DNA from 2 places in the Bradyrhizobium sp. MI1.10 genome. Region 1 is predicted to be linked to the other one. Evidence: riboswitches for the same ligand, from Rfam matches in the RefSeq annotation. Region 1 holds a riboswitch; the other holds the start of a gene.
The links. A riboswitch is a leader RNA that binds a small molecule or an ion and turns the genes downstream of it on or off. The one in region 1 is predicted to bind glycine.
Positions count from the first base shown of each region.

Region 2: it holds a riboswitch for glycine, as region 1 does, so the genes downstream of both, gcvT (glycine cleavage system aminomethyltransferase GcvT) here and AC0L3K_RS36750 (D-amino acid dehydrogenase) in region 1, are expected to answer to the same signal.

Region 1 is NZ_JBVVPN010000064.1:1,429-10,486, reverse strand. Features, by position in the region: gene AC0L3K_RS36760 (MFS transporter) at 1-1,569, opposite strand, end outside; gene AC0L3K_RS36755 (Lrp/AsnC family transcriptional regulator) at 2,338-2,814, opposite strand; gene AC0L3K_RS36750 (D-amino acid dehydrogenase) at 3,435-4,682, opposite strand; glycine riboswitch at 4,745-4,834, opposite strand; glycine riboswitch at 4,837-4,934, opposite strand; gene AC0L3K_RS36745 (D-aminoacyl-tRNA deacylase) at 5,694-6,212, shown strand; gene AC0L3K_RS36740 (M24 family metallopeptidase) at 6,298-7,521, shown strand; gene AC0L3K_RS36735 (M20 aminoacylase family protein) at 7,850-9,019, shown strand.
Region 2 is NZ_JBVVPN010000003.1:91,142-100,199, forward strand. Features, by position in the region: gene alaS (alanine--tRNA ligase) at 1-2,356, opposite strand, end outside; glycine riboswitch at 2,580-2,669, shown strand; gene gcvT (glycine cleavage system aminomethyltransferase GcvT) at 2,812-3,960, shown strand; gene gcvH (glycine cleavage system protein GcvH) at 3,972-4,340, shown strand; gene gcvP (aminomethyl-transferring glycine dehydrogenase) at 4,522-7,386, shown strand; gene AC0L3K_RS04650 (hypothetical protein) at 7,652-8,626, opposite strand; gene recA (recombinase RecA) at 8,732-9,058, opposite strand, start outside.

The DNA.
Region 1 (9,058 bases):
CACGGGCTCGGGACCGGTGTGGAAGGCCGCCGCTTGACGGTCTAGCGCGCGTTCGGAGTGGGTCGATCGGTTGCGTTGACGTAGATAATCAAGCCACGTCGGGCAATGGTAGCGCTCGGTCCACAGTTCGGGATCGGCAATATCACGTGCGATCGACCAGCCATACGCGCCATTCCGTTTCCGGAACAGCTGCACGTCTTGCATCACATTGTGAAAAGCCCGCGCATTCTCTTGTGCCACGCGATATTCGATTTCTATCACAAGCGGTCCACTACGATCGGTTAGCGCAAGCCTAACCTCGGGATGCGCGAGCGCCTCGGCGTCCTCGCTTCGTGGGTTTATGCGAGGCATGCGAAGCCAGAACCCCAATAGCGGAGAAATCAACATCAGGACGGCGGATAACAAAAGTTCCGTTTCGACGCCGGCGGCATCGGTCAGGCGACCCCAGCCCCAGCTACCGACGGCAATCCCGCCCGAGCTCGCGGCCTGGTAGGCCGCGAGCGAGCGTCCTGCGACCCAGCGCGGTGCCGACAGTTGCACGCCAATGTTGAAAAGGGCCCACGCCATCATCCACACAGCCCCTGCAAGGACAAGAGCGACCGATGTCAAAACCAGCTCGCGGCTCAACGCCACCGCGGCAAGCGCGCCCCCCATCGACAGTGCGCAGGCGCGGATTGCTGCCTCACCGCTCATGCGCTTCCGCACTTCGGGTACATTTAGTGCTCCGATCACCGCGCCAAGGCCAAACGCGCTGAGCGTAATCCCGTACGTCTGGGCATCGCCTCGGAGGAGATCGCGCGCGACTAACGGCATCAGTGCGATAATTGCGCCGCCGATCACGCCCGTGATCATGGAGCGGATCAGAACAATTTTGATCGGGGGCGAATTAGCGATGTAGCGCACCCCCGAAACGATGGCACGATTTAGCTTTTCGGGGGGGGGATACGAGGGCTCGGAAATTCGCTTCCACAAGAATAGCGTAACAAGCAGCGGCAGATATAGCAACGCGTTCAACGCGAAGGAAGCTACTGCGCCCGCTATCACAACCACAATGCCGCCAATCGCCGGTCCGACGCTGCGCGCGATATTGTAGCTGATACTGTTCAGCGCGACCGCCGCTGGAAGTGCTTCCGCTGGCACCTGCTCGCTAACGGAGGACTGCCAAGCAGGATCCATCAGAGCCACGCCGCTGCCGATTACGAAACACAATAGCAGCAAGAGGTCCGGCGTGATCAGGCCGCGCCAGGCAAGTGTCGTCAGCGCGGTCGCACCAGCGAGCGAGATGCCGAGGGAGACGAGCATCACGATGCGACGGTCATACATGTCAGCAATCGCGCCGGCCGGCATCGAGATCAGCATAACGGGCAGCAACAACGCAGTCTGGACTAGCGCAACTTTGTCGGCCGACGATGTCATCTGAGTCATCGCCCACGCCGCGCCGACGCTCCGAATCAGGGCGCCCAGGTTCGCAAGCAGACTTGCCAACCAGATGCGCCGGAAAGTGAGGTGGCGGAACGGCGCAGTGATGCCTTCAGCGCTGAACGTCCGAGACTTGGGAGAATAAGTCATCTCGCTTGCTGCCTTGCCTCCGATGAATTGAAGAGAGGATCCGAAATCGGTTGCTGAACGGGTGCGCGGCCCTGTTTAATTTGTGCCGCATGCGCGTGCGAAAAGCCTTAAGAGAGCCAAGCTTGCTCCGAGCTTTCGCTGTGGTGTTGTCCCTAGTCACTCCGTGCGACATGCCAGCGGCTTCGGCCAGCTGTGGCGCGCACTTAATGGCGCCAGAGGCTGCATTCTCTGAGATAGGTATTGATCCCGAACAGTGGATTTTATCGTGGCCGGCTGTGGGAAGCGAGCTGCTGCGTTAGCCGGGCCGCGGATGAACCGCCGCCGATTTCTTGAGATTCGCATCGTCTCGTCAGAGTGGAAGGGCAGCAACCATTGAAGGCATGCAGGCGGACGTCCTGCCCGCTAAACCGGTCTGCAAAAGGTTCACTTACCGATATACTACAAGATCGATATGGCAGTTTGCAGCGTTTTCCCCGCATTGAGCGATGAAAAAGCGCGCTACGCGAGGTGTGCTGGGCAAGGCGCCAACCTCTATTCGGTAAACGTTTGCCAGGTCCTCCGCGATCGAGTTAGTCAGCTCGCTCGCGCCACAAGGCTCAAGCGATAGACAACCAGCGCCGCGAATCTGGGTGAGAAGCTGCTCGAGTTGGGAATTGCACCTCTTGCGCAAATGTCTGCGCTCGCTTCGTAGCGTACCGGCGGCAGTGCGCTTACCTGATCTGGCGATGGACAAACGAGGACAAGCAGATTCGCTTGGCGAGATACGCTTCAATCCTCGGATGGAGCCTCGATTGGAATAGCAAAGCCGGCTTTTACCCGGTCCATCACCACCATCGTCTTGAAGCCTTTGATATCAGGGTTCTCACGGAAGAATCGCCGGGTGAACTGCTCATAGTCGTCCATGGTGCGTGCGGTAATGTACAAGACAAAATCAGCATCGCCTGTAACGTAAAACCCATTGACGACTTCAACCGACGATTTGATAGCCTTTTTGAATCGATCAATTATGTCCGAGCGCTCGCGCTCCAAGGTCACCAGCACAAGCATCTGAATAGGTCGTCCTACCGCCTTCGCCGAGACGATGGAAACGTCGGCCTCGATGATGCCGTCCGAGCGAAGCCGCTTTAGTCTGCGTTGACACGCGGTAGCCGAAAGCCCGGCCAGTTCGCCAATCGCCTCGGATGTCAAACGGTTATTCTTTTGCACAATCTCGAGGATGTGAGCGTCGATTCGGTCGTATTGCATAACCGGCTCCGGGCCTGAGAGGAAATTCTGCAACGAGTTGTAGCTTGACGCAGAAAAACATCTCTAAGTGGGGAAATCTCATCGAAAAGCATCATTACGACACCAGTATCGTCCATCCGTCGGCAATTTCAACAAATATGCGCCGCGTGACTTGCAAAATGATCTTTGAAAGGCCTCGCTCCTGCTACTCAGACGCACCGCGAAGATCACAGCGGCGAAATAGAATAAGAGTTGCCGTGGATCCACTGGCGTTCGGTGCCGGTATGACGTCGGCCCTCGAGTGCGATGGGCCTCTTTGTCGATGACGACAAGTTCGTTGCCCGGGAATATCTTTCTGCTCGGTCATGCAGAGATCCGCAACTCTCTTGCCTGGCATCAATCCGTAAGCGGTTATACGGATGATGGTTGCGTCACATGGAGGCTGTTGAAGTCGACGGCGCCAAGTGGCTCATCGAGATCCTCGTCTGAGCAATTAAGTTCTCGGGTCCTAAGCCGGTGAGGGTAACGTGTTCGTATGATAGGACTGCAAGATCCTGCTGTGGCGCAGTCAAGCGATATGCCCCCGGCTTTGATGGCGCCGGGAGCATGGTTTTGTCGAACTGAATAAGGCTAAACGCCTATCAGGCCGCGGATCGGCTCAGCCGAACTTTACTATCATCTGTCGCAATGACGTCCGCGACCATCTCAGCTGTGACCGCGGCTAATGTCCAGCCGAGATGACCATGACCCGTGTTGTAGAAGATATTCGGCCTTTTACCTCGGCCGACCCTCGGCATCATGCTGGGTGTCATAGGACGCAAGCCTGCCCATGGCACCACCTGCGCGGTGGACGCATCCGGAAAAGATCGCTCTACCCAGCGCACCAGAGGCTTGATTCGGTCCCAGCGGATGTCGCGGTTCTCGCCGTTGAACTCGGCGGTCCCCGCGACGCGGAAGCGATCTTCTCCTAACCGGCTGGTCACTATCTTGGTGGCCTCGTCGAGCAGGCTGACACGGGGCGCAGCCTTTTGGCTCGCTTCGTCCCCGAGCTCGACCGTGATGGAGTATCCCTTGACGGGATAAATGTTTATCTTGTCCCCCAGCATTGAAGCAATGCGTCGGCTGCCGACCCCAGCGCAGACCACCGCTCTTTCAGCTTTAAGTTCCTCCCTCAGCGGGCCTTCTTCCCAGCGCACGACCACACCGTCTCGATCGGCTTGCATGCCGCAGATCTCCGCACCAAAGACGAAGCGCACGCCCCTTCGCTCGCAAGCCGCAGCGAGACCGCGGGTGAACTTGTGAATGTCGCCCGTTGAGTCAGATGGGGTAAAGAAACCACCGTAATACTGGTCACGCAGCGCTGGCTCTATCGCGAGCATTTCGGAGGGCGTCACGGAGCGACGATCCAATCCACCCTGCAGCAGCAACTGGTTCACGCGAGAAGCCGCATCGAAGTCGGCCTTACTCGAATAAACGTGTAATATTCCTCGCCGCTCCAAGTCGAAAGCGATGCTCTCCCGATCGGCAAGGTCAAACAGATGTTGCCGCGCCGCTATCGCCAGCTTTGTCGTTTCGATCGTATTGCGACGGTAATGGCGGATCTGGCCTACGAACTCCGCCAGCCAAGTATATTTGTGAAAACTGGGGCTTGGGTTCAGCAGCAATGGTGCGTCCTTGCGCAGCATCCACCTCAAGCCTTTTACGATCGTTGCGGCGTTATTCCAGACTTCGGCATTGCTTGCCGATAATTGACCGCCATTGGCAAACGAAGTGTCCATCGCGGGATAACGCTGGCGGTCAAAGATAGTGACCGAATAGCCGCGGCAGGCCAAGGCATAGGCTGTTGTAACTCCGGTGATACCGGATCCGATAATGATGATCGTGCTCATCGTATGCTCCAAGACAGGGATGAACGAACGGCGAAATGGCTTTCGCCATCACTCCGTCCCCAAATCTGTCCGTGCGCCTGAGAGCTTTCTCCGCAATCCTAGTGGATAACGGTCCCCTTCGGTGGGTGCCGACTGGCACCTCTCTCCAGATTGTCCTCGGTGTGCGGTCCTGGGCCTGAGAGTTTCCTTGGGGGGGTGCTCCGTCGGCGGCCATGTGCCTGTCGGGTCATCGCACTCTCCCGCACACCATCGTCAGACACGAGAACAATCTCAGACGTACTCACTACATGTCAAGCCAAGACGCATCGTTGAAGCTCGAAAATCGGCGGTGCAAGCGATGCTCGATAATGTTGCGCTGGCCAACCGTCCGATCACCAGCTGGTTGCCGCTAAGATCGCTGTGGTGGCCTAGCGTGTGACGATCATATCCGCTGGATGTCTCACCGGTTTTGAACAAGCTGTTGCTACAGAACGCAGCAATACTGCGATCTACACAAAAAAACGCACAATGTGAGCGTGGGGCAGCTCTAATAAATACATGGTGATGTAGGTCCTCCAACGCTGTGCGCGGCACGCATCTCTTTCAACGTCGAGTCAAAATGGACGTCTCCACCCCTGACTTCCTTGCTCTGCTGGCCGGAGAGTTCTGCAGCGCTCTGGCGTCGACGTTTCTCGCGTCTGGCAGTAGAATTGAGTCTTGCTTGGCGCGCGACGAACTGAGGTTCTCTGCTAATTCGGCGATCAACTCCGGCGATCTCCAAGTTGTGCGATTTCCCGTCGCTGCTCCGCCAAAGACGCCAGCCGATCACAAGACTCAGCTCGCGCGTTGCGCTATTCTGAGACTGTTCGGCCTGGGGTTGATCGGCTCTCAAACGCCTGCTCGCGCCTTACGAACTGGGATCTCAGCTCAAATAGCATGCTGTTTTCATATGAAGCCCAAAAGACGCGGGCGCCGAGTTGGGGATAGAGTTCGTACGCACTCGATCTGCGTTGAACTCGATGGAGAATCGCAGTGAGACATGCCGTCTTCGTCTTTTGCGTCGATCACGAAAGGGATCCGGTTGCGGGTCACGTTCTAGATGCCCTCAAGACCGAACGCACCCTTGTTCGAACGGGTTTAGAGAAAGCAGATTGGACTAATTCACTTGCCGCTCGGGTGCTGGCGCGAGCGCTATTGCGAACGTTCGATCACATGGACGAAGCGGTAAACTCCGTCCTTTGCATCGGTGGCGTTCACTTCGAACCAAGCTTTACGAGCGCCATATTGCAGTCACGCGACGAACCCCCGATAGCAGCAAGTCACGTCCTACCAAACCACTGGCTCGTGTCGGACGGCTATGACCAGGAAAGTCGTTTGGTCGATCTAAGAGCCTGCGTGCATTCGATCGTGGGTGGGATTCAAAGCATCGTGTACCACGATAAGCTGAAGGCTCCTTTCAAAGGTGTTGCTCGCCTGCTTGGAGAGGAACTCGGCGTCCCGATGCTTTCTCACAAGAAACTGCGCGCGGCTCTTTCAAATCATATCGAATGAGCCCGCGAAAGCTGTCATGTGCTGTCGGACCAGCATGTAAACTATCGGTCGCCCAGCGCTTGACGTATTTCTCTGGAGAAAAGCGATGAACGCTATTGGTTTTGGTTCGATTAGGACAATTCCGTACGATCCGTTTCCCCGGATCGAATACGAAGGCCGGGTCGAGCGCGCGCGGCGTTTGATGAAAGAGTATACTATAGACGCGCTTCTGGTGACGGCCGAACACAACTTGCGATATTTCGTTGGTGAGCCTAGCACGACGCCGCAGCAGACCACTCGGCCGCGATTTCTTCTTATTCTTTCGTCTGGTGAAGCTGTTGCAGTCGTTCCAGAGGGAATCGACCAGTTTTATAGAGAGACAACCTGGGTAAAAAATTGCCGGAGCTGGCCTAGTCCGAATCCGAAGGATGAGGGTGTGTCAGCACTTGCCCGAGCATTGCGTGAACTATTGCCAGAGCACGCCAGAATAGGCGTAGAGCTTGGCGCGGAGAGTAGGCTTGGCTTCCCTGTGGGAGATTTCTTGCGTGTTGCGGATGCGATCAAACCTCGGACGTTTGTCGATGCATCGGATCCGATTTTCACTCCCTTGCGAATGATCAAGTCTCCGTTAGAGGTCGACCGAATTCGAACTGTATGCGGGCTTGTTTCAGAGGCGTTTGAGAATCTGACACCGAAGCTGCGTCTGGGTATGACGGAACGAGAGGTGTGTCGCTTGTTCGAGGCCGAATGCTTCAGTCGCGGTGTCGAGAAGACGAGCAAGATCGTTGGTGTTTCTGGCCACGGAGGCTATACGCGGCCCTACGGTGTCCCGAGCGACAAAGTTCTGTCGGATGGAGACCTGCTGTTTATTGATGCGGGCTGTCTATTCGACTTTTATTGGAGCGACTTCGACCGACACTTTGCGTTCGGTGCACCTGATCCGCACACCCAGGATGCCTATCAAGTCGTTTGGGATGCCACCGAAGCGGGAATTGCCGCCGCTAAACCTGGCATTCCGATCTGTAGTGTCTGGAGTGCAATGTCAGCCGTACTAAATCGCTCAAACAATCGCGGTAAAGCCACGAACATCGGGCGAATGGGACACTCCATGGGTTTATGGATGCCGGAACTACCTTCGGTTCAACCGGACGATAAGACGATACTGAAGCCAGGCATGATCATTAATATTGAGCCAAGCACCTCCTATCCTTCGTATTTCGACGGATCACCGAAGCTGATGCTGCATGAAGAGGTCGTTGTCGTGACCGAAGCTGGCTCGCAATTACTCACTTCTCGTGCTTCTCGAACCATACCGGTGGTCGCCAAATAAAGAGACGGAAAGCCCGCAGCGGAAGGAAAAGCATGCAGAGTTGTCGCCGTAAGCCTCAAGCGGCCGGATACCAGCAAGCAATTCGGCGGTTTGTGGCAAGTTGGCGTTCAGGACGAGAGTGCAGAAGCCAACACGGCTCGCGCCCAATAGATGCAACGCCCAGCCATGACATTTCTACGATTTACTTCCCGCCTTCTCCATTCCAAAAAGTCAGAATGCGAGCAACTGCAGCAGAAAGTGCTCGGGGCCGCTCGAGGAGTGGTGCACGGAGACCCCGCCGCACACTATTGGCGCCGTATCGTAATGGATTAGTAAGTTGAGGTCTGACATGCATAGCGTTGAACAGTTCCGCGATCTGGAGCGTGAAGTAACCGCGTGGCGCCGCTATCTTCACGAGAATCCCGAGCTCGACTTTCAGGTACATAACACGGCGAGGTTCGTGACCGAGAAGCTGGCTTCCTTCGGCATCAATCACATCGAAACGGGCATAGCTGAAACCGGTATCGTTGCATTGATTCAGGGCGAGGGTGGAGACGGTCCCACGATCGGGTTGAGGGCGGACATGGATGCCTTGCCAATCCTGGAGGCCTCAAGCAAGCCATGGTCGTCGAAAGTACCTGGCAAAATGCACGCATGCGGACATGACGGCCATACGGCCATGTTGTTGGGCGCAGCGAAATACCTTGCCAAGACGCGCAATTTCAAGGGGTGCGTTGCGTTGATTTTTCAGCCGGCGGAAGAAGTCGAACTTCCATCGGGCGGGCTAAGAATGGTCCAGGAAGGAATTATGGACCGTTTCGCCATCTCCAAAGTCTTCGCGATGCACAACGCGCCGGGAACCGAGGTCGGCACGTTCAGCATCTGCCGTGGTCCTATCATGGCTTCGCAGGACGATTTTGACATTGTCGTGAAGGGGCGTGGCGGCCATGCGGCCAAGCCGCATGAGACCATCGATCCAGTCGTGATTGCGGCACAGATCATCGTTGGCCTGCAAACTCTGGTCTCGCGCAACACGAATCCAATCGATTCCCTCGTGATCTCCGTGACCAAGTTGAATGCCGCTAACGCCTACAACATCATTGCCGATCACGTCGAAATGGCTGGCACTGTCAGAACTCATGTTCCTGACCTGCGAGACTTCGCCGAACGCCAGATCATGGCGGCAGCCCAAGGCATAGCGCACGGATTTGGCGCGGATATCAAGTTTAAATACCGTCGGTCCGTCCCGGTGACCTTCAACCACACCCAGGAGACCGATCTGGCGATCAGGGCGGCACGCAGTCTCGTCGGGTCCGCTTCCGTGGACGAGAACCTCAAGCCGCGGATGGGGGCCGAGGACTTTGCCTACATGCTCGAGGCCCGGCCGGGCGCTATGATTTTCATTGGAAATGGACCGACCGCTGGTGTGCACAACCCGGCATATGATTTCAATGATGAAGCTTTGCCTTATGGGATCGGCTATTGGGTGAACTTGGTCGAGACATTGCTGGCTGGCTGATCCCATCTTGGCCCGAGCGCATTGAAGCGATTCCTTGCT
Region 2 (9,058 bases), on a different contig from region 1:
CGCCGACCTCGCGCACACCGGAGACCGCGCCGTTGTTCGCAGCCGCACCGCCGCCCATCGCGAGTTTCTTGCGGGCGTCGGAGAGTTCGCGCTCGAGCTTCTTGCGCTCCTCCATCAGGGCACTGATGCGCGCCGGGACGTCGTCGATCGAGGTGCGCAGTTCGTTGGCCGCCGTCTTCGCCAGCGCCATGGTCTCGTTGGCGTGCTTGCGCGCGTAGTTGCCGGTCAGCGCCTCGATGCGGCGCACGCCGGAGGCAACCGCGCTCTCGCCGGTCAGCGTGATCAGGCCGATATCGCCGGTGCGCTTGACATGCGTGCCGCCGCACAGTTCGACCGACCAGCCGAGCGCGTTGGTGCCGCGCTCGCGCGCGGTCCGGCCCATCGAGACGACGCGAACCTCGTCGCCATATTTCTCGCCGAACAGCGCGCGTGCGCCGGCCTCGCGGGCCTCGTCCACGCCCATGACGCGGGTCGAGACTTCGTCATTCTCCAGCACCACCTCGTTGGCGATGTCCTCGACGCGCGCGAGCTCTTCCGCCGTGATCGGCTTCGGATGCACGAAGTCGAAACGCAGCCGATCCGGCGCGACCATCGAGCCGCGCTGGGCGATGTGATCGCCGAGCACCTGGCGCAGCGCCTCGTGGATGAGATGCGTGGCCGAGTGATGCGCGCGGATCGAAAAGCGCCTGCCGTGATCCACTTCGAGCTGCAGGGGGGTGCCGAGCTTCAGCTCGCCGCTCTCGACCGTGCCGACGTGAACGAAGAAATCGCCGAGCTTCTTCTGCGTATCGGTGACGCGGAATTTGATGCCGCCCTCGCCCGTCAATACGCCGGTGTCGCCGACCTGGCCGCCCGACTCCGCGTAGAACGGCGTCTGGTTCAGCACGATCGCGCCGGTGTCGCCGGCCTTGAGACTCGTGGCTTCCTTGCCGTCCTTGACCAGCGCGGTCACCACGCCTTCGGCGCTCTCGGTCTCGTAACCCAGGAATTCGGTTGCGCCGAGCTTCTCACGCAGCGGGAACCAGATCGCCTCGGAAGCCGCTTCGCCAGACCCCTTCCAGGATTCGCGCGCCTTGGCCTTCTGACGCTCCATCGCGTCGGTGAAGGAGGCCTGGTCGACGCTGATGCCGCGCGACTTCAGCGCGTCCTGCGTCAAATCGAGCGGGAAGCCATAGGTGTCGTACAGCGTGAAGGCGACGTCGCCGTCGAACATGTCGCCCTTCTTTAAGGAAGCGCTCTTCTCGTCGAGAATGGCGAGGCCGCGCGTCAGCGTCTTGCGGAAGCGGGTCTCTTCCAGCCGCAGCGTTTCCTCGATCAAATTTTCCGCGCGCATCAGATCGGGATAGGCCTGGCCCATCTCGCGCACCAGCGCCCAGACCAGGCGATGCATCAGCGGTTCTTGCGCACCGAGCAGCTGCGCATGGCGCATCGCGCGGCGCATGATCCGGCGCAGCACATAGCCGCGGCCCTCGTTCGAGGGCAGCACGCCGTCGGCGACCAGGAAGGCCGACGAACGCAGATGGTCGGCGATGACGCGGAACGAGGCCACGGTCTTCTTGTCCGGTCCGCTTCCGAGAGCCGACGCGGTCGCGTCGATCAAATGACGGAACAGGTCGGTCTCGAACACGCTGTCGACGCCCTGCATGATGCAGGCCATGCGCTCCAGCCCCATGCCGGTGTCGATCGAGGGACGCGGCAGCGGCACGCGCTCCTCCTTCGTCACCTGCTCGTACTGCATGAACACCAGATTCCAGAATTCGAGGAAGCGATCGCCGTCCTCCTCCGGCGAGCCCGGAGGCCCGCCCCAGATGTGCTCGCCGCGATCGATGAAGATCTCCGAGCACGGGCCGCACGGGCCGGTGTCGCCCATCGCCCAGAAATTGTCCGAGGTCGGGATGCGGATAATGCGATCCTCGGAGAAGCCGGCGATCTTCTTCCACAGTCCGGCCGCCTCGTCGTCGGTGTGATAGACCGTGACGAGCAGCTTGTCCTTCTTGAGCCCGTATTCCTTGGTGATCAGCTTCCAGGCCAGCTCGATCGCGCGCTCCTTGAAATAGTCGCCGAACGAGAAGTTGCCGAGCATCTCGAAGAAGGTGAGATGGCGCGCGGTGTAGCCGACATTGTCGAGGTCGTTGTGCTTGCCGCCGGCGCGCACGCATTTCTGCGAGGTGGTGGCGCGCTGATAGGGCCGCTTCTCGACGCCGGTGAAGACGTTCTTGAACTGCACCATGCCGGCATTGGTGAACATCAACGTCGGATCGTTGCGCGGCACCAATGGCGAGGACGACACGATCTCGTGGCCGTTCTCGGCAAAGAAGTTCAGAAAGGTCGACCTGATCTCGTTGACGCCGCTCATGTTCATCCAATCGGGTGTGCTTGTACCCGCCTTCCAGCCATCCAAACCGCGAGTTTAGGCTGATATCTGCGGGTCAAAGCGCTTTTAGACAAGGCCAGCTTCGCTGTCCAGAAACTGTGCAGACAGATCAAGGCGTTGCCGCAGATGCGCAATCCCGTTGGAAAGCCGCCGATGCCGCGTTGACAGGCTTGGCCGGCCTGTGGTCTTTACCTATCTGTATCGTACGGCCACGTCGGGAGAGACCGGCACCTGGTGCCGGCGCCGAAGGAGCAACCGCCCCGGAAACTCTCAGGCAAAAGGACCGCGTGGCTTTGACAGCATCTGGAAAGAGGCGCCGACCGGCTTAACCCGGATGGCGTCCGCCGACGGGATAATACTCTCAGGCACAGCGACAGATGGGGCTTCGACTGGTGTCCACGGGAAATCGTTCCCGGGGAACCGCCGAGGGCCCCCCGATGCTTGCGCGTGACGACGAAGACTCCCTGAAACGCACCCCTCTTTACGACCTGCATGTCTCGCTCGGCGGCAAGATGGTGCCGTTCGCGGGCTATGACATGCCGGTGCAATATCCGGCCGGAGTCCTGAAAGAGCACCTTCATACCCGCAACGCAGCCGGCCTGTTCGACGTCTCTCACATGGGCCAGATCGCACTCAGGCCGAGATCGGGCAAGGTCGAGGACGCCGCCCGCGCGCTGGAACGGCTGGTGCCGCAGGATATTTTGGCGATCGCGCCGGGCCGGCAGCGCTACGCCCAGTTCACCAATGCCGAGGGCGGGATTCTGGACGATCTGATGGTCGCCAATTTCGGCGATCACCTGTTCCTGGTCGTCAACGCCGCCTGCAAGGCCGAGGACGAGGCGCATCTGCGCGCGAATCTGTCCGACGCCTGCGTCATCGATTCGCTGGCCGACCGCGCGCTGATCGCGCTGCAAGGGCCGAAGGCGGAATCCGTGCTGGCGAAATTATGTGCAGAGGCGCCCGCCATGAAGTTCATGGATTCGGGCCCGCACAAGGTCGCCGGCCTCGACTGCTTCGTCTCGCGCTCCGGCTATACCGGCGAAGACGGATTCGAGATTTCGGTTCCTGCCGGCGGCGCCGAGCGGCTCGCCAGGGCCCTGCTGGACAATCCGGACGTCATGCCGATCGGGCTCGGCGCCCGTGACAGCCTGCGGCTCGAAGGCGGGCTTTGTCTTTACGGCCACGACATCGATACCGCGACCACGCCGGTCGAGGCCGCACTGGAATGGTCGGTGCAGAAGAGTCGCCGCACCGGCGGCGCGCGTGCCGGCGGCTTCCCCGGCGCGGAAAAGATTCTCGCTCATTTCGATCACGGCGCATCCCGCCGCCGTGTCGGCCTGCGCACCGAGGGCCGCGCGCCGGTGCGCGAGGGCGCGCTGCTGTTTGCGGACGCAACCTCCAGCGAGCCGATCGGAAAGGTCACCTCGGGCGGCTTCGGCCCGAGCCTGAATGCGCCGGTCGCGATGGGCTATGTGCCCACGAGCCTGAGCGCGCTCGACACAAAACTCTTCGCCGAGGTGCGCGGCCAACGCCTGGCCGTGCAAATCGCCGCCATGCCCTTCGTGAAAAACACCTACAAACGCTGAGGACTGAGAAAATGACCATGACGCTGTACACCACCGACCACGAATGGCTCGCGATCGACGGCGATGTCGCCACCGTCGGCATCACCGACTACGCGCAATCGCAGCTCGGCGACGTCGTGTTCATCGAATTGCCCAAGCTCGGCCGCACGCTGAAGAAGGCCGAACCCGCCGCCGTCGTGGAGTCCGTCAAGGCCGCATCGGACGTCTACGCGCCTGTTAGCGGTGAGGTGCTCGAGACCAACCCCGAGCTCGCGAGCGAGCCGGCGCTGGTAAACTCGGACGCGCAGGGCAAGGCGTGGTTCTTCAAGATCAAGATGGCCGACAAGAGCGAGCTCGGCGGTCTAATGGACGAAGCGGCGTACAAGGCCCACACGGCGTGAGATGATGCGAACTCTGACCTCATATTCGGTGTCATCGTCCGCGAAGGCGGACGATCCAGTACGCCGCGGCCCATCGGCCCTAGCCGAAGCGGCTGCGTTTACTGGATGCCCCGCCCCCGTGCGCAAGTGCGCACTAGGCGGGGTATGACGGCGACAAGAACATCTGAAGCGAGGACCCATGATGACCGCACACCGCAAATCCAACGGCGACACCAGCAGCTTCGTTCGCCGCCACATCGGCCCCTCCACGCGCGACGTCACCGCGATGCTCGAGGCCGTCGGCGCGAACAGCGTCGATGCGCTGATGGCGCAGACGCTTCCCGCTTCGATCCGGCAGGCCGCCCCACTCGATCTCGGCAAGCCGCTCAGCGAGACCGAGGCGATCGCGCATATGGCCGAACTCGCCGCCCAGAACCAGGTCTTCACTTCGTTGATTGGCCAGGGCTATTCCGGCACGATCTTGCCTGCGGTGATCCAGCGCAACATCTTGGAGAACCCGGCCTGGTACACGGCGTACACGCCCTACCAGCCCGAGATCAGCCAGGGCCGGCTCGAGGCGCTGCTCAACTTCCAGACCATGATCTGCGACCTCACCGGGCTCGACGTCGCGAACGCCTCGCTGCTCGACGAAGCCACCGCGGCCGCCGAAGCGATGGCGCTCGCGGAGCGGCACTCGCGGGTCGAAGCAAAGGCCTTTTTCGTCGACAAGGACGTGCATCCGCAGACACTCGCCGTGATGCGCACCCGCGCGGAGCCGCTGGGCTGGACCCTGGTCGTCGGTGATCCCCTCACCGATCTCGACAAGACGGACGTGCTTGGCGCGCTGCTGCAATACCCGGGCTCGTCAGGCGCTGTGCGCGACCTCAGGCCCGCGATCGCCAGCCTGAAGGCCAAGGGCGCGCTTGCGATCATCGCTGCCGATCTGCTGGCGCTGACAGTGCTCGCCTCGCCCGGCGAGCTCGGCGCCGACATCGCCATCGGCTCGGCGCAACGTTTTGGCGTGCCGATGGGGTATGGCGGGCCGCACGCGGCCTATATGGCGGTGCGCGATGCGCTGAAGCGTTCGCTGCCCGGCCGCATCGTCGGCCTCTCCGTGGACTCGCGCGGGATGCCTGCCTATCGCCTCGCACTGCAGACCCGTGAGCAGCACATCCGCCGCGAGAAGGCGACCTCCAACATCTGCACCGCGCAGGTGCTGCTCGCCGTGATCGCCTCGATGTATGCGGTCTATCACGGCCCCGAAGGCCTGACGCAGATCGCGCGCAATGTGCATCGCCGCACGGCGGTGCTCGCCGCGGGCCTGCGCAAGCTCGGCTTTGCGCTGCAGTCCGACAGCTTCTTCGACACGCTCAGCGTGGTTACAGGCGCGAAGCGTGCCGAGATCGTCGCGCGCGCGGCGGCCGAGAAAATCAATCTCGGTGTCGGCGACGACAGCTTGCGCATCGCGCTGGACGAGACCACCACGCCCGCGACGGTGGAAGCGGTCTGGCGCGCCTTCGGCGGCCAGCTTGCCTACGCCGAGATCGACGCGACCACGCGTGAGGCGCTGCCGGAGGCGCTCAAGCGCGCGACCTCCTTCCTCACCCACCCCGTCTTCCATGCGCATCGCTCGGAGACCGAGATGCTGCGCTACATGCGCAAGCTCAGCGATCGCGACCTCGCGCTCGACCGCGCGATGATCCCGCTCGGCTCGTGCACCATGAAGCTGAACGCGACCACCGAGATGATGCCGCTGACTTGGCCCGAGTTCGGCTCGTTGCATCCCTTCGCCCCGCGCGAGCAGGCCAAGGGCTACCACGCGCTGTTCGCGCGCCTGGAGAAGTGGCTGTGCGACATCACCGGCTATGACGCGATCTCGCTGCAGCCGAATTCGGGCGCGCAAGGCGAATATGCCGGGCTTTTGGCCATCCGCGGCTATCACGCGGCGCGTGGCGAGACGCATCGCAAGATCTGCCTGATCCCCTCCTCCGCCCACGGCACCAACCCGGCCTCGGCCGCGATGGTCGGCATGGACGTGGTGGTGGTCGCATGCGAGAAGAACGGCGACGTCGACGTCAACGATCTCCGCGCCAAGGCCGAGAAGCATTCGAACGACCTCGCCGCCGTCATGATCACCTATCCCTCGACCCATGGCGTGTTCGAGGAACATATCCGCGAGATCTGCGACATCGTGCATGGCCATGGCGGGCAGGTTTATCTCGACGGCGCCAACCTCAACGCGCAGGTCGGCCTGAGCAGGCCCGGCGATTACGGCGCCGATGTCAGCCATCTCAACCTGCACAAGACCTTCTGCATCCCGCATGGCGGCGGCGGCCCGGGCATGGGCCCGATCGGCGTCAAGGCGCACCTCGCCCCGTTCCTGCCGGGGCATCCAGCGGCGAACGGGGATGCGCCGGTCGGCCCAGTCTCGGCAGCGCCGTTCGGCTCAGCCTCGATCCTGACCATCTCCTACATCTACATCCTGATGATGGGCGGCGAAGGCCTCAAGCGCGCCACCGAGATCGCGATCCTCAACGCCAACTACGTCGCAGCAAGGCTCGATGCGCACTTCCCGGTTCTCTACAGGAACGAAAAGGGCCGCGTCGCGCATGAGTGCATCGTCGATCCCCGCGCGCTGAAGACGACCTCAGGCGTCACCGTCGACGACATCGCAAAGCGCCTGATCGACTACGGCTTCCACGCGCCGACCATGAGCTTCCCGGTGCCGGGCACGCTGATGATCGAGCCGACCGAATCGGAATCCAAGGCGGAGCTCGATCGCTTCTGCGATGCCATGATCGCGATCCGCAAGGAAATCGCCGAGGTCGAAGGCGGCCGCTTCAAGATCGAGGCCTCGCCGCTCCGTCACGCCCCGCACACCGTGCACGACATCGCTGACGACGATTGGAAGCGCGCCTACACCCGCGCCGAAGGCTGCTTCCCCGCGGGCACCTCGCGCAACGACAAATACTGGTCCCCGGTCGGGCGCGTCGACAATGTCTATGGCGACCGCAATCTGGTGTGCTCATGCCCGCCGGTGAGCGATTACGCGGAGGCGGCGGAGTAAGACGCTGCGTAGGATGGGTAGAGCGCAGCGAAACCCATCACTGCATTCCGTTCTAAGGATGGAAAGTGCGATGGGTTTCGCTTCGCTCTACCCATCCTACAGCCTACGGCAGACGATTTTATTTATCTAAGGCCCACGGTCCCCAGACCATTCGGCGCTCGATCGCAATCACGAGGTCGGCAAAGCCCGCCCGTTGAATGGCGCCGGCGATGGACGAGTCAGTCGTGATAACGAGCCGTGTCATGCTCGCAGCCTCAAGGTTTCGTCAAACATGGCCGTAACGCCACAGCCGATCATTGGTCAGATGCGTGCCGCCCCACCAGCGGTCGATCGGATTGTGGCGACTGAAATCCTCCTGGTGGGCCAGGACAGCCTCCCCGAACTCCGTCAGTGACAGTCGGCTGCGTACATATGCGGCGTGGCGATCCCTGTGATTCTCGCGATCGATTGTCCGCAGTTCGTCGTCCAATCCGGCCACTGCGGGCCTGGGGCCGAGCGCGAGCCCGTCGAGCAACCGACCCAACTCAGTCTCTCCAAACACGAACGTGCGCCGATGCGAGCGCAGGTGAAACAACGAACCCGTGTTCGCAAACCCTCTGGCAAGCATCTCCAAGAACCGCATCTCGGTCGCACCGAGTCCGGTCGAAGGCGACGGGAGTTCTGCCAAGAGATCGAGCAAGGCCGGGCGCAGCATCAGCAATGCACTGAGATCTTGGTGAAGGAGATCGACGCACGCCTCAGGGGTCATCGCGCGGTAGGCCGACCACGCCAACCGGGCAGTCTCGAATTCCTGGGCCCTAATAGGCACGACATGAATGTGCGGCTCGGATGCAGCGAGATCCTCACCGTGTGCTGTCGTCAGCTCGGATGAGACGAGTCGAAGTCTAAGCTTTGGCACCAGCGAGGAGCAGGAGCTGAGGTGGTCCAGCAGGCAGACGAGCTGCAATTGATCCCGGGGAGCTGGATCGAACCAAAGTTCAACCACGTCATATTGCTCGCAGAAGTCCGCAAGGGACAAGTCTTTGCGGTCCTTGATGCTCTTGGGCCACCGGATGGCCCAATCAGACCAATGATCACCGGGCCCGAGATTCGCCGAACGCGCCGCGAAATAGGCTACGAGCTTCTCGGGCGAGGGCAGAGGTCCCCACTCAAAGTGAAACGAGGATGAGATGACAAGCTCCGCCAACCCCGATCGTGCGAGCTCGCTTCCGGACGAACTGGTCAAGATCAGACGCTTCATCGCGCCCCCCGAGCACGACCAAACCCAAACGAAACAGGCGCCGAAGACGTCGGCAACTCAACGTCCTCAGCGCCCGCTCCTCGCGAAAAACTTTACTGTTGAAGCTTACTCGTCGCCCGGCTCCTCGCCGTCGGCGTCACGCTCGGGGCTGCCGGCGAGAATCTGTTCGGCGATCAGGCCGGAGTTCTGGCGGATCGAGGTCTCGATCTTGGCGGTGATGTCGGGGTTGGCCTTCAGAAACGCCTTCGAATTCTCGCGACCCTGGCCAAGACGCTGGCTGTCATAGGAGAACCATGCGCCGGATTTCTCGACGATGCCGGCCTTGACGCCGAGATCGAGGATCTCGCCCATCTTGGAAACGCCCTCGCCGTACATGATGTCGAACTCGACCTGCTTGAACGGCGGCGCCAGCTTGTTCTTGACGACCTTGAC